Regions from separate parts of the Isoptericola sp. b515 genome, predicted to be linked through region 2. Evidence: predicted binding sites of a transcription regulator. Region 2 holds the regulator's gene; the other holds the start of a gene.
What was found. Region 2 encodes HrcA, which represses chaperone genes, less so after heat shock. Its sites were predicted from a motif close to TTNGCACTCGNNNNNNNCGAGTGCNAA; they were not measured.
Positions count from the first base shown of each region.

Region 1: the regulator HrcA is predicted to act here: its motif matches at 3,088-3,114, upstream of Q6350_RS13730 (Hsp20/alpha crystallin family protein).

Region 1 covers NZ_JAUQYR010000004.1:378,402-386,167, forward strand. Annotated here, with positions in the region: gene Q6350_RS13715 (isoprenyl transferase) at 1-745, shown strand, start outside; gene Q6350_RS13720 (MarR family winged helix-turn-helix transcriptional regulator) at 789-1,271, shown strand; gene Q6350_RS13725 (glycerate kinase) at 1,294-2,508, shown strand; gene Q6350_RS13730 (Hsp20/alpha crystallin family protein) at 2,569-2,994, opposite strand; gene Q6350_RS13735 (hypothetical protein) at 3,149-5,038, opposite strand; gene Q6350_RS13740 (ferrochelatase) at 5,198-6,346, shown strand; gene hemQ (hydrogen peroxide-dependent heme synthase) at 6,375-7,145, shown strand; gene Q6350_RS13750 (tryptophan-rich sensory protein) at 7,200-7,766, shown strand, end outside.
Region 2 covers NZ_JAUQYR010000003.1:447,920-455,685, forward strand. Annotated here, with positions in the region: gene Q6350_RS11140 (16S rRNA (uracil(1498)-N(3))-methyltransferase) at 1-557, opposite strand, end outside; gene dnaJ (molecular chaperone DnaJ) at 568-1,689, opposite strand; gene hrcA (heat-inducible transcriptional repressor HrcA) at 1,739-2,779, opposite strand; gene Q6350_RS11155 (LuxR family transcriptional regulator) at 3,026-5,872, shown strand; gene Q6350_RS11160 (hypothetical protein) at 6,040-6,246, shown strand; gene Q6350_RS11165 (AAA family ATPase) at 6,281-7,766, shown strand, end outside.

The DNA of each region.
Region 1 (7,766 bases), on a different contig from region 2:
GCTGTACCGGCTGTACGAGCGTCGGCTCTCGGCGTCGCTGCCGCCCGCGCAGATGCCGCGGCACGTCGGCGTCATCCTCGACGGCAACCGCCGGTGGGCGAAGTCCTTCGGGGAGACCGCGGCCACCGGGCACCGGCGCGGCGCCGACAAGATCGCCGAGTTCCTGGGCTGGGCCGAGGAGCTCGGCATCGAGGTCGTCACCCTCTGGATGCTGTCCACCGACAACCTGGCCCGGTCCGAGGGCGAGCTGGCCGACCTGCTGGACATCATCTCCGACGCCGTGCGCGACCTGGCCGAGACCGGGCGGTGGCGGCTGCGCATCGTGGGCCGGCTCGACCTGCTGCCCGAACGTCTCGTGCGCACCCTGCGCGCGGCCGCCGCGGCGACCGCCGACGTCGAGGGGCTGCACGTCAACGTCGCCGTCGGGTACGGGGGCCGCCACGAGATCGCCGACGCCGTCCGGTCCTACCTGCGGCTCGAGCAGGAACGCGGCACGACCCTGGCCGAGCTGGCCGAGCGGCTCGACGTCGAGGACATCGCCGCCCACCTGTACACCAAGGGGCAGCCCGACCCCGAGCTCGTCATCCGCACGTCGGGCGAGCTGCGCGTCGGCGGTTTCCTCATGTGGCAGAGCGCGCACAGCGAGCTGTCGTTCTGCGAGGCCTACTGGCCCGACTTCCGCCGGGTGGATTTCCTGCGTGCGCTGCGCGACTTCTCCCGCCGTGAGCGCAGACTGGGGCGGTGAGGACGCGAACCGGCCCCGGCGCCGGGACTGGAGGTCGGACACGATGACGACGTACGCGGTGCCCGGGTCGGCCCGGCGGGCGGCGGAGACCTGGGAGGCGCTGTTCCGTGCCCAGGTCACCCTGATGCGGCGGTTCCAGGCCGACGAGGTCTGGGTCGAGCTCTCGCTGCGCGAGTACGACGTCCTGTTCACCCTGTCCCGCTCGGACGACGGCACGATGCGCCTGCGGCAGCTCAACGAGAACGTGCTGCTGGCCCAGTCGTCCCTGTCGCGGATGGTCGAGCGGCTCGAGGCCCGGGGGCTGCTGTGCCGGTCGGTGCCCGAGGACGACGCGCGCGGGACGCTGGTCGGGCTCACGGACGCGGGCCGCCGGCTGCAGCGCCGGGTTGGTGCGCGGCACGTGCGGGCGATGGACCAGTACGTCGGAGGTGCCCTGGACGCCGAGGAGCAGGCCGAGCTCGTGCGGTTGCTGACGAAGCTGCGGACCGCACAGGCCGACATCCCCGACTGGACCCCTCACGGTTGACCAGGGTCGATATTCTCGCCGGGTGACACCGTCGACACCCGCCGACCCGCTCCCTCCCGCCGAGCGACCGCACGTGGTGCTGGCGCCCGACGCGTTCAAGGGGACGCTGGACGCCACCGAGGTCGCCGTGGCCCTGCGGGACGGCGTGCTGGCCGCGGCTCCGGAAGCCAGGGTGACCTCGCTCGCCATGGCCGACGGCGGGGAGGGCACGCTGGACGCCCTCGTGGCCTCCTGGCAGTCGGCGGTGCGCACGGTGGAGACCGTCGACGCGATCGGTCGCCCCACCGTGGCGCGGTGGACCGTCTCCCCGGACGGGCTGATCGGGGTGGTCGAGCTGGCCGAGGCCAGCGGGCTGCCCCGGGTGAGCGACGAGCCGCTCCAGCCCCTGCACGCGAGCACGCGCGGGACGGGTGACGTCGCCGCAGCCGTCCTGGACGCCGGGGTGCACGAGGTGCTCGTGTGCCTGGGTGGTTCCGCCTCGACCGACGGCGGCGCCGGGATCCTGACCGGGCTGGGCGCCCGGCTGCTCGACGGCGAGGGGCGGGTGGTCCCCGACGGCGGCGAGGGCCTGGCCCGGGCGGCCGCGATCGACCTGTCCGGGCTGCACCCGCGCGCCCGCGAGGTGCGCTGGCGGCTGGCCGTGGACGTCACGAACCCGCTGCTGGGCGAGCACGGTGCCGCGGCGGTCTTCGCCCCGCAGAAGGGGGCGGGCCCGGGTGAGGTGGCCTTCCTCGACGAGGCGCTGACCCGGTGGGCGAACCTCCTCGAGCGGGAGACCGCCGTCCGCGTCCACGAGCTGCCCGGGGCCGGGGCCGCCGGGGGCGTCCCGGCGGGGCTGGCCGCCGTCCTGGGCGCCGCGCTGGAGCCGGGGGCGCTGCTCGTCGCCGAGGCGGTGGGCCTGCCGGCTGCGCTGTCCGACGCCGCGCTCGTGATCACCGGGGAGGGCTCGTTCGACTCCCAGTCCGTGCGCGGCAAGGTGGCCGACGGCGTGGCGCGCCTGGCCGCCGCGTCCCCGGCCCGCCCGCCCGTGGTCGTCGTCGCGGGTCAGGTGCTGCTGCCGGCCGAGCAGACGCGGGCCGCCGGGATCGCGGCGGCCTTCTCGGTCGCTCCCGGTCCCGTCGACCTGGAGCACCTGATCCCGCGGACGGCGACGAGGCTGTCCGAGGTCGCGGCCTCCGTCACGAACCTGCTGCAGGTGGCCGCGTGGCGCTCCGGCGGGTCGTCGGTCGGGACGTGACGGCGGCGGTCGCCGGGACGCCGCGTCCCGGCGACCGCCGCCCGCGGCCTGGCGCGACGATCAGCCGCCGGCCTCGATGGTGTGGGGTTCGGAGCGGTGCGACACCTCGATGCGCCGCGGCTTGGCCTCCTCGGCGACCGGGATGGTCAGCGTCAGCACGCCGTCGGCGTAGGAGGCCGAGATGTGGTCGAGCGCCAGCCCGCGCCCGAGCGTGATCTGACGTGCCACGGTGCCGGCCGGGCGCTCGCGGAGCAGCCACTGGCCCTCGCCGGAGCGTCCGGTCCGCTCGGCCCGGACGGTCAGCGTGCGGTCCTCGACCGAGACGTCGATGCTGCCGGGGTCGATCCCGGGCAGGTCGGCGGCCAGGACGAAGTGGTCGTCCTCGCGGAACAGGTCCATCGGCATGGCCGAGACGTTCCGCGCCGTGAGGGGGAAGGAGCCGAAGAGCCGGTCCATCTCCTGGAACGGGTCCCAGTACGTAGCCATCGCGCATCACCTCCTCGGCGAGGCCGCACCCGCGACCTCGATCCGCGACGGGTGCGCCGGTCCGTCCGGCGTCACCTGGCTACACCCTCAGAATTAGCACTCTCGACCCGAGAGTGCCAGCGTCGGATGTTCGCCGTGAGCGAACGACCCGAGGTCAGGGCGCGACGTCGTCGTGCAGCACGACCCGGGACAGCTCGACCCCGCCGCCGGGCAGCTGCCAGTAGTGCAGCCGGCGCGCCTGGGGTGCGCTGACCTGCAACGACAGGCGCATCGCCTGGGCACCGTCCGACTCGCGGACCCGGTTCGGGTCGCTGCCGCCGTCCCCGCGTCGCAGGCGGTGCAGCTCGTAGCCCGCGACGTCGTGGGCCCGGCCGGTCAGCACCATGACGATCGCCCGGTGCACACGGTCCTCGAAGCCGCGCCCCGGTCCCGCGAGCGAGTCGCAGAACCGGGGACCGACGTCGTAGTCGGGCAACGGGTAGTCGACCTTCTCGTCGGGCCCGATCAGCTCGGCCCAGGCGCGGTAGACGTCGTGGCGGAGCTGGTCCTCCGGGTCCGTGAAGAGCCGGTCGGGTGCCGCCGCGGTGGCCGGTTCCCCGGCACGTTGCTTGCGCGCGGACCGGATCCGCGCCTTGTACCGCTCGGCGTCGCGGTGCATCCGGTCGAGGTGGTCCCGCTGCTCGCGCGCCAGGTCGCGCAGGCCCGCGACCTCGACCTCGAGCGTCCTGACCGCGGCGCGCAGCTCGACGTTCTCCCGCTCGGCGAGGTGCGCCCGGGCACGGTACTCGTGCACGGACCGCTCGAGCTGCCGGACCAGGGCCTTGCGCTCGCCGGGCGAGGAGGCGTCCACCTCGGTGCTGTCGTCCGGGCAGGACGTCGAGGCGGCGGGCACCGGCGCGGGGGAGCGCCCCGGTGGCGGCACGGCGCGGCGCGGGCCGGGGCCGGGCGTCGGGCGGGCAGCAGGGGGCGGCTCGGGGACCGTCGTCGGCTCCGGACCGAGATCCTCGTCCGGGGGCACGGTCGGCGCCGGGAGCCAGGGCGGTCCGCCGTCGAGCAGGCTGATCGCGGGCAGCACGCCGGCGGTGTCGTCGACGTCGTCGAGACGCAGCGCCGGCTGCCGGTGGCCGCCGGCAGGACCGGGTACGGGGCGGGGTGGCTGCATGCGGGCCGCGACCACCTCGCCCACGGTGAAGAGGTCGCGCAGGTCGTCGTCGCCCCGGCTGGCGTGCTCGCGGTGCACGCGCACGGCCACCGCCGGTGCGAGGGCGAGGGTGACCTCGTCGGCCTCCACGCGGTGCACCTGCGCCGGCACGACGGCGCCGGCCGGGTAGGCGGCCAGCACGCGCGAGGTCTGGGCGACGGGGTCGGGCAGCATGCCGCGCACGTCCAGACGCCGCGTCCCGGCGTCCAGCACGCCGTGCACCGCCATGCCCGGCGCCAGGAGGCGGTCGATCGGCACGACGGGCAGCGTCAGCTCCTGGGCCACCTGCGCCGTCGCGCCGTCGGCGGTCTGCACCAGGGCGCGCGTGCCGACGAGACCGAGCACCGTGCCGCTGGTCGCGGCGGGAGCGGTCGGCAGCAGGCTCACGGTGACGAGGCCGGCGCGCGTGGCCGCCGTCAGGGCGTCCTGCACGAGCCGGTCGTGCACCCGCGTGCCCTCGGCGGCGTCGTACGCGATCCACAGCGGCGAGCGGGCGACGTCGTGCACCCAGCCGACGCCCACCGGGTAGACCCGGGAGGCGCCGCCGTAGACCTGGGTGGCGTCCGGCATGCCGTGCGAGAAGGCCCACGACGGGTCGCCCGCGTGGATCACGACGACCTCGGCCAGGCCCTGGACGTCGTCGAGCACGCGGTCCGCGTCGACGAAGGGGCGGCCCCGGTCCTGCGGGGTGGAGACGACCACGACGGGCCAGGTGCGGTCGGGGTGCTGGAGGCGGGCGGCGAGCTCTTCCGCCTGCACGGTGGTGCGCACCTGGCCCACCGTGGCGGGGGGTCGCGCGGGTCCCGTCCGGCCCGGCGCGGAGGCGGTGCGGGTGCTCGTCACGGGGCCTCCTCGCTCACGGTCCGGACCGGGTCCGTCGAGAGTACCCGCGCACGTCCGGGTCGGCGCGGGGTCGAAGATGACGTCCTGTCCGTTCAATGTCACGGCGGGGCGGCGGCGAGCCGGTCCGGAGCACCCCTGGGCTCGGTGGATGATGGGACCATGTCGACGACCCCCCGGCCGACGGCCGATCCCACCCCGTACGACGCGCTGCTGCTGTTCTCCTTCGGCGGCCCGAACAAGCCGGAGGACGTCGTCCCGTTCCTCCGCAACGTCACCGCGGGCAAGGGGATCCCCGACTCCCGGCTGGAGGAGGTCGGCGAGCACTACTACGCGTTCGGCGGCAAGAGCCCGATCAACGACCAGAACCTCGCGCTCAAGGCCGCGATCGAGGCCGAGCTGGCCGCGCGCGGGATCGAGCTGCCGGTCGTCTGGGGCAACCGTAACTGGGAGCCGTACACCGACGACGCCGTCACCGAGCTCGAGGCGCTCGGTGCCGAGCGCGCGGTCGCGCTCGTCACCTCGGCCTACTCGAGCTACTCCGGCTGCCGGCAGTACCGCGAGGACCTGGCCGTGACGCTGCAGCAGCGCGGTCAGCTCGACGAGAACGGGTCGACGGGCGTCCAGTTCGACAAGATCCGGTCGTACTTCAACCACCCCGGCTTCGTGCAGGCCAACGTCGAGGCCGTCCTCGACGGCTACGCCGCGCTGGAGGAGAAGAGCGGCTCGCCCGCGGACGCGAAGCTCGTGTTCGTCACGCACTCCATCCCGGACACGATGGAGGCGGCGTCCCGCATCTCGCAGGCCACCTACTCCACCCAGCACCTGGACGTCGCCGCCGTCATCGCCGCCCGGGTCGCCGAGGCGCGCGGCCACGAGGTCTCGTGGGAGCTGGCCTACTGCTCGCGGTCCGGCCCGCCGACCCAGCCGTGGCTCGAGCCGGACGTCAACGACCTGCTGACCGAGCGTGCCGGCGAGGGCCTGCGCGACGTCGTCATGGCGCCGATCGGCTTCATCTCGGACCACATGGAGGTCGCCTACGACCTCGACACCGAGGCGATGGAGACCGCCACCGAGCTCGGGATGACGGCCGTGCGCGCCGGCACCGTGGGGACGCGGCCCGCCTTCGTGGCCGGGCTGGTGGACCTGCTGCTCGAGCGGGCGGCCAAGGCCCGCGGCGAGGACGTCGACGAGGCGACCGTCGGGACGCTGCCCCCGTTCCGGTCCGTCTGCGAGGTCGACTGCTGCCTGCGCCGCGACGGTGAGCCCAGCGGCGTCCCGGCGCTGTGCTCGCGCGACGTCAACCGCTGAGCGACCGAGCGATCCTGGAGGAGCATCCGTGAGCGACCAGCACATCCACGCCGACACCGGCGAGGCCGTCGACACCGCCGCGATCAACGAGTCCATCCGCTACGCGATGATCTCGGTGTTCTCGCTCGCGGGGCCGGTGCCGGCCGACGACGCCGAGCGTGCCGCGCTCGCCGCCGAGGCCGAGGACGCCCTGTGGGGCGGCGCTGCCGAGGCCGACCGTGACCCCTCCCGCGCCGACGGTGACGTCGTCGTGCGCGGCGTCTACGACGTCGCCGGGCTGCGTGCGGACGCGGACCTCATGGTCTGGGTGCACGGCCCCACGGTCGAGTCGGTCCAGGGCGCCTACCAGCGGCTGCGCACCTCGCGCCTGGGTGCCGTGCTGACGCCGGTGTGGTCCGTGGTGGCCCTGCACCGGGCCGCGGAGTTCAACAAGGGCCACGTCCCGGCCTTCCTGGCCGGTGAGGCCCCGCGCGACTACCTGTGCGTGTACCCGTTCGTGCGGTCCTACGAGTGGTACCTGCTCCCGGAGGCCGAGCGCCGCACGATGCTGCGCGACCACGGCATCGCCGCCGCGGGGTACAAGGACGTGCGGGCCAACACGATGAGCACGTTCGCGCTGAGCGACTACGAGTGGCTGCTGCCGTTCGAGGCGGACGCCCTGGACCGCATCGTCGACCTGATGCGGGACCTGCGGGCCACCGAGGCGCGGCTCCACGTGCGCGAGGAGGTCCCGTTCTACACCGGGCCGCGGGTGCCGCTGGCCGCGTGGGTCGACCGGCAGCCCCGCACCCGGGCGTAGCGCCGGCAGGCCGGTCGAGATGCTCAGCATGCTGAGGTTTGGCATGCTGAGGGCATGACGACGCTTCAGGACACACCCCAGCGCCCCGCCACCGCCCGGGACCGCGTCCGGCAGGTCGTGGTCGCCGTCGGCGCGCTCCTCGCCATCCTCGGTGCCGCCGTCGGCTCCGGCGCGTTCGGCGGCCAGCCGATCCAGGAGGCGGCGGACGGTGCGCTGTCCGCCGACGCGACGGTCCTGGCGCCCGACACCCCGGCGTTCTCGATCTGGTCGGTGATCTACACCGGTCTGGTGCTGTTCGCCGTCGTGCAGGCGCTGCCCGGTCGCGCGGCCGACCCCCGTCTGCGGTCCGTGGCGTGGTGGATCCTCGTCTCCATGCTGCTCAACGCCGCCTGGATCGGCGTCGTGCAGGCCGGCTGGCTGTGGGCCAGCGTCGCCGTCATCGCCGGTCTCGTCGCCGTGCTGTCCCTGGTGCTCGTGCGTCTCGTGCGGACCCCCGCCCCCCGCGTGCTCGACGCCGTCGTCACCGACGTCACCGTCGGCCTCTACCTCGGCTGGGTCTCCGTGGCGACGCTGGCCAACACCGCCGCGGCCCTGAAGGCGGCGGACGTCGGCGAGCTGGGC
Region 2 (7,766 bases):
AGCGGTGTCGTGGCCTCCTCGTGCAGGACGACGACGGCACCGCCCGCGGCGACGACGTCGCGCACCCGGGCGGCCAGCGTCCGCGTGGTGACGTGCTCCTCCACCGGCGGCAGCCACGCGCGGCGGGACTGCTTGACCGCCGCGAGCACGGTGGCGGCCCACTTGGCGCGCGCCTTCTCGGCCCGCGGTCCGCGCCAGACGACGACGGACCGGTCGGCCTGCCAGGGCACGACGGCGTCGACCCCGACCTCGACCGCGGCCTCGACCGCCTGGTGGTCGCGGTCGCCCTTGGCCAGCGCCTGCACGAGGGTCAGGCGCACGGCCGGCGCCGGTTCGTGCCGCACGTCCTCGACGCGCAGGGCGACCTCGCCGCCGTCGACCGTCTCGACGACGCCGAGCACGCGGGTGCCCGCGCCGTCGACGACGTCGACCCGCTCACCGGCGCGCCGTCGCTGGACGACGCCGGCGTGCCGCCCCTCCGCCCCGCCGAGGACGTAGGTCGCCCCCGGGGCCAGGGAGGCCGGCACGCCGTGGTCGACGAAGACCGGTGCGCTCACGACGTCGCGCCTAGCGCCCGGCGAACTTGTCCCGCAGCCGCGAGAACACGCCCGGGTGGGCCGCGGCCAGCCGCGGGTCGGGGCGTTCCTCGCCGCGCAGGTTCGCCAGCCGGCGCAGCAGCTCGGTCTGCTCCTCGTCGAGGGAGGTCGGCACCTGGACCTCGACGTGGACGTTGAGGTCGCCGCGACCGTTGCCGTGCAGGTGCCCCACGCCGAGGCCCTTGAGGGTGACGATCTCGCCGGGCTGGATGCCCGGACGCAGGTCGATCTCCTGCTGGCCGTCGAGGGTGGACAGCTCGAGCACGGTGCCCAGCGCGGCCGCGGTCATCGGCACCGGCAGGGTGCAGTGCAGGTCGTCGCCGCGGCGCACGAACGTGTCGTGGGCCTTCTCCCGGATCTCGACGTACAGGTCGCCCGCCGGACCACCGCCCGGCCCGACCTCGCCCTGGGCGGCGAGCTTGATCCGGGTCCCGGTGTCCACGCCCGCGGGGACGTTGACCGTCAGCGAGCGACGCGAGCGCACCCGGCCCTCGCCGGAGCACTCCGCGCAGGGCTCGGGGATGATCGTGCCGAAGCCCTGGCAGGCCGCGCAGGGCGCCGTCGTCATGACCTGGCCGAGGAACGACCGGGCCACGCGCTGGACGTTGCCCTGGCCGTGGCAGACCTCGCAGGTCCGCACGTCGGTCCCGGGCCGGCACCCGTTGCCGCCGCAGGTGCCGCACACCACGGCGGTGTCGACCTGCAGCTCGCGCTTGCCGCCGAACGTGGCCTCGGAGAGGTCGATGTCCATGCGCACCAGCGCGTCCTGGCCGCGCCGGGCCCGCGGCACGGGACCGCTGGCCTGACCGCCGCCGAAGAACGTCTCGAAGATGTCCTGGAAGCCGAAGCCCTGGCCGAAGCCGGCTCCGGCGCCGCCGCCGGGTGCGCTCGGGTCGACGCCCAGGTCGTACTGCTCGCGCTTCTCGCGGTTCGACAGCACCTCGTAGGCCCGGGCGACGTCCTTGAACCTCTCCTCGCCCTCGGCACCCGCGACGTCGGGGTGGAGCTCGCGCGCCATGCGGCGATAGGCCTTCTTGATCTGCTCGGGAGTGGCGTCACGCTCGACGCCGAGGATCTCGTAGTAGTCGGTCACAGGTCTCTCTTCGGTGACGTGGAGAAAGTCTGGTCAGGGATACCGGTGGTCAGTTCGGCAGCACGCGGGACAGGTAGCGTGCCACGGCGCGGACCGAGGCGATGGTGCCCGGGTAGTCCATGCGGGTGGGGCCGATGGACCCGAGGGAGGCGACGGTGTCGCCGTCGCTACCGTAACCGGAGGCGACGACGGAGGTCTCGGTGAGACCGTCGAGCCGGTTCTCGTGCCCGATCCGCACCCCGACCCCGTCGGTCGCCATCTCGGTGAGGAGCCCGAGCAGCACCACCTGCTCCTCGAGCGCCTCGAGGACGGGGCTCAGCCCCTGCTCGAACGTGGCGCCGGACCGGGCCAGGTTGGCCGTGCCGGCCAGCACGATCCGCTCCTCGTTCTCCTCCCCGAGCGTCTCGACGACGAGGTCCGCCACTGCCTGGGCCACGCCGCTGAGGCGCGGGCCCACGGACTCGACCACGCCGGCGAACACGCCGGTGAGGTCGGCGAGGCGCTTGCCGGCGGCGGCCGCGTTGAACCGGGCCCGCAGCTCGCCGATGGTGCCCTCGTCGAGGTCCGTGCCGGCATCCGTCCCGTCCGGTCGCACCGGCAGCTCGCAGTAGCGCTGCTCGACGCGGCCGGTGTCGGTGATGACCACGACGAGGATCCGGGAGTCCGCCACGGGCACGAGCTCGAGGTGGCGCAGCCCGGACCGCCGCAGCGACGGGTACTGCACGACGGCGACCTGCCCGGTGAGCTGGGCGATGAGCCGCCCCGCGCGCGTCAGGACGTCGTCGAGGTCGATCGCCTCGGACAGGAAGGCCTCGATGGCCCGCTTCTGGGGGACGTTGAGGGGCCGGACCTCGGCGAGCCGGTCGACGAACACCCGGTACCCGGCGTCCGTGGGCACCCGGCCGGCCGACGTGTGCGGCTGGGCGATGTACCCGGCGTCCTCCAGCGCGGCCATGTCGTTGCGGATCGTGGCCGGGGAGACACCGAGACGGTGACGCTCGGTGAGCATGCGCGACCCGACGGGTTCGCGCGTGGTGACGTAGTCCTCGACGATGGCGCGCAGCACCTCGAGCCGACGTTCCTCGCTCACTTCTCGACCTCCCCTCGCTCGGCGCCCCGGGGGGTTTAGCACTCTCCAGGGCTGAGTGCCATCTTACGCGGTTCGTGCGACGGTCCGGCGTCACCCGCCCGTCACCGGTGAGGTACGTCATGCCCGCCCCCGTCGCCGGGCCCCGTCCCCGTGTGCTGTCGACGCTCGTCCGCCCGCGGCACCGCCGGACCGGGGCGGTCCGTCCCGCCCGAGGCGTGCCGTCCCGCAGGCTGGCAGCATGTCCCCATGAGGGTCAGCCAGGTCCCCCTGGTCGGGCGCCGGCCCGAGCTCGCCGCGCTGCGCGACGCCCTCGACGGTGCCACGCACGGCGCGGGGCGATGCCTCGTCGTGGCCGGTGAGGCCGGGATCGGCAAGACGCGCCTCGTCGAGGAGCTCCTCGACGGCGTCGACACCGGCACGACCCTCGTGGCCCGGGGCCAGTGCGCCGACTCCGGCGCGGGCCCCGTGCCCTACGCCGGGCTCGACGGCGTGCTGCGGGACCTGGTCGGCGCGCTCGGTGAGGAGGCGGTGCTGGACGCCGCCGGCCCCGCGGCGGACGCCCTCGGCGTGATCCTGCCCCGGCTGGTGACCGTGCGGCCCGGCGTCGACGGCGGCCGCGTACCGGAGGTGCTCACCGACCTGCTGACGACGGTCTGCGCCCGCCGGACGGTCGTGGTCGTCGTCGAGGACCTGCACTGGTCCGACGACGTCACGCGGACCACCGTCGCGCGGCTCGCCCGCGCCGCCCCGTCCACCCACCTGCTCGTGCTGGTCACCTACCGCAGCGACGACGTCGGCCGGCGCCACCCGCTGCGCACCACCCTGGCCGAGCTCGACCGGGCTCGGCTCGCCGAACGGGTCGAGGTGCCGCGCCTCGCCGACCCGGAGGTCGTCGAGCTCGCACGCGCCGTGCTCCCCGACGCACCGGCCGGCGCGGACCGGACCGGCGCCGGGGGCCTGGGCGAGCTGGTCGAGCGTGCCGAGGGCGTGCCCTTCTACGTCGAGGAGCTCGCCTGCTGCTACGACGGTGACATCCCCGTCTCGCTGCGTGACGTCCTGCTGCTGCGCTACGCGGGCCTGTCGGAGGCGGCGCAGGCGTTCTGCCGGGTGGTCGCCGCCGGCGGGGTCCGCGCCGGCCGTGACGTGCTGGCCGCCGTCCTGGGCGACGAGGCGCTCGAGCGGGCCGAACCCGCTGCGCGCGAGGCCGTCGACGCCCTGGTCCTGCAGGCCGACCCCGACGGCTACGGGTTCCGTCACGCCCTGATGCAGGAGGCCGTCGAGGCGGAGCTGCTGCCCACCGAGCGGCGGCGGCTGCACGCGGCCTACGCCGAGGCGCTGGCCACCGGTCCGGCCACCGTGCCGCGGCTGGTCGAGCAGGCCGACCACTGGTGGCACGCCCGTGTGCCGGACCGCGCCCTGGCCGCCGCCGTGACCGGCCTGGACGCCGCCGCGAACGACGTCGCCCCGGCGGCTGCCGTCCGGCTCGGGGAACGGGCTCTCGAGCTGTGGGACACCGTGCCGGACGCGGCGGACGTCACCGGGACCACGCACCACGACCTGCTCGTGCGGGTCGCCGAGGCCGAGACCGTCGCGACCCACGTCGACCGGGCCCTGGCGCTGGCGCGTCAGGCGTTGGACGAGTGGCCCGCCGACGACCCCGCGGGCCGGGCCCGCACCCTCGGGCTCGTGGCGGTGCAGCAGCTGCGCGCGGGCGACGTCGCGGGCCTGGACCGGACCCGGGAGGCGCTCGCGGCGGCACCGCAGGACGACCTCGGGACGCTCGCCGGGCTGCTGCGCCTGGACGCCCGCGCCAAGATGCTCGCCGGCCGCTTCCAGGAGGCGGTCGCGGCCGCCGGGCGCGGCTACGAGGCCGCGACGGCCGCGGGCGACCGCTCCACCGCCGCGCTGCTGCTGAACACCAGCGGTCTCGCCCGGCTGAGCGCGGGCGACCCGGGCGGCCTCGACGAGCTCGAGGAGTCCCGCCGCCTCTCCGGGGACGACTGGGCCGGGCGGGCCCACTACTTCACCAACCTCTCCGACCACCAGCTCCGGCTCGGCCGGTTCGCCGAGGCGCTGCGGACCGCCTCCGCCGGTGCCGAGGTCGGCCGCGCCGGGGGATCCGGCTGGAGCAGCCGCGCGATGCTGGAGGGCAACGTCGCCGAGGCCCTCATCGGGCTCGGCCGCTGGGAGGAGGCCGACGCCTGGTACCGGCGGGCCACGAACGAGGTCTCGCCGAGCGCCTGGGCCGTCTACCTCGCCGAACGATGGACGTGGCTCACGCTGTGGCGCGGGGACGTCGAGACCGCCCAGGCGATGGGGCGACGCCACCGGGCCGTGTGGCTGCGGTTCGCCGAGGTGGAGATGCAGGTCCGGGGTCGGGCCCCGGCCACGCTGGCCGAGCTGGCCCTCGCGCGCGACGACGTCGACGACGCGCTCGACCTGGTCCGGCACGCCGCCGACCCCGGTCGGCTGTCCGGGGCGTACGCCCTGACGGTGCTGGCGGTCGCCGCCCGGGTGCTCGCCCGGGCCCGCGCCGCCGGCCGGGCGGTCGACGTCGGACCGTACGAGGAGGCCCTGGCCGCCGCCGCCTTCTGGCCGACCCACCGGTTGTGGGCGACGGTGTTCGCCGCCGAGCTGGGCCGGGCCCCGTGGCCCGAGGTCAGCGCGTTCGGTCCCGACGACGGCGCCCCGGCACACCTGCGCCCCTACGCCCTCGTGCGCGAGGGCGAGCACCGGCTCGCGGCGGGCGACAAGGCTCCCGCGCGCGAGCTGCTCGGTGACGCCGCGGAGGCCGCGCGCGACGTCGGTGCCGGCTCCCTGCTGGCCCGGGCGACCTCGCTGCTGCACGACGCGGGACTCGCGGCACCGACCCGGCGCCGGCCGGCCGAGGCCGGCGCCGACCCGCTCACCGACCGGGAGCGCCAGGTGCTGGAGCTGGTCGCCGAGGGACTGACGAACGGGCAGATCGCCGAGCGGCTGTTCATCTCCCGCAAGACGGCGTCGGTGCACGTCTCGGCGATCCTGCGCAAGCTCGGTGTCACGAGCCGCACCGAGGCCGCCGTCGTGGCCCGGTCCACGGCGCACCCCGCCTGACCCTCCGGGTACCTCAGACGGGCGCCGCCCCGGGCCGGGGGTACCTCAGGCCTGCCGAGCGACGCGCCGGCGAAGACCGGACGGATGCCCGATCCACACCCCTACCTCAGGGACCGAACCTGGAGTCATCGCGAGCCACCCCGGCCCGCCGACCAAGGAGGGTCACCATGTCCCCGGAGCAGTTCCACCAGATGTACCGCCTCCAGGAGGCCGAGGTCGTCCGCGAGGCCGAGCACCGCCGTCAGGCGGCCGAGCGCGGCGAGCGGACGGCACCGGCGCACCGCCGGCACCCCGCCACGGCCCCGCGCCCCCGCGTGCTGGTGGCCCTCGACCGCCTGCGCATGGCTCGGGCCCGTGCGGTCCGCGCAGCCTGAGGCGTACCGCCCCGGGGGCTGGCAGCATGACTTCATGAGGGTCAGCCGGGTCCCGCTGATCGGCCGCGAGAGCGAGCTCGCGACGTTGCGTGGCCTCCTCGACGAGGCCGCGCACGGCGACGGCCAGTGCGTGATCGTGGGTGGCGAGGCCGGGATCGGCAAGACGCGCCTCGTCGAGGAGCTCCTCGACGGGTCCGCTGCCGACCCGGCCTTCGTCCTGCGGGGCCAGTGCGCCGACTCCGGCGCCGGTCCCGTGCCCTACGCCGGGCTCGCGGGTCTGCTGCGGGACGCCGTCGCCGCGCTGGGGGCCGAGGCCACGCTGGAGGCCGCCGGACCGGCGGCGGACGCCCTCGGCGTCGTGCTCCCCGAGCTGGTCGAGGTCCGGGCGGACGGGGAGGCCGGACGCCTCCCGGAGGCCTTCGCCGCACTGCTCACCACGCTCGCCGGGCGACGGCCCGTCGTGGTCGTGATCGAGGACCTGCACTGGTCCGACGACGCCACCCGCGGCTGCCTGGCCCGCCTCGCGCGCACCGCCCCGGGCCGCCGGCTGCTGGTGGTGGTCACGTACCGCAGCGACGACGTCGGACGGACCCACCCCCTGCGGACCCTGCTCGCGGAGATCGAGCGGGCCCGGCTCGCCACCCGGATCGAGGTCCCGCGGCTCGCCGCCCACGACGTCGTCGCCCTGTTCCGGGCGCACCTCGACGCCGGAGCCGTCGACCTCGAGGAGGTCGTCGACCGCAGCCAGGGTGTGCCGTTCTACGTCGAGGAGCTCGCCACCGGGGTCGGCGTCACCCTGCCGGACTCGGTGCGCGACCTGATGCTCCTGCGGTACTCACGCCTCGGCCGCCAGGCGCAGGAGTTCTGCCGCACCGTGGCCGCCGCCGGGCAGAGCGTCGGGCACGAGCTGCTCGCCGCGGCGCTCGGCGACGAGGCCGTCCGGGAGACCGAGCCCGCCGCCCGCGAGGCCGTCGAGGCCGGGGTCCTCGTCGTCGACGCCGACGGCTACCGGTTCCGGCACGCCCTCATGCAGGAGGCCGTGGCCACCGAGCTGCTGCCCAGCGAGAGCCGACGCCTGCACACCGCCTACGCCCGCGCCCTGGAGACCCGGCCGGCCACCATCGCCCGCCTCGCGGAGATCGCGGACCACTGGTGGCGTGCCCGCGTGCCGGACCGGGCGCTCGCCGCGTGCGTGGCGGGCCAGGCCGCGGCCGGCGAGTACGCGGCGACGTCCACGGCCGTCGCCCTGGGCGAGCGGGCGCTCGAGCTGTGGGACCTGGTCGCGGACCCCGAGGGGGTCACGGGCACCACCCACGCCGAGCTCATGCGACGGGTGGCCTGGGCCCTGCACGTCGGGTCCCAGGCCGAGCGTGCGCTCGCGCTCGCCCGCCAGGCCCTCGCCGAGTGGCCGCCCGACGACCCGGCCGGCCGCGTCTCCGCCTACGTGACGCTGTCGACGGCCGCCGAGGTCACCGGGTCCGACGAGGGCCGGCGCCTGCTCGACCACGCCCTGGAGGAGA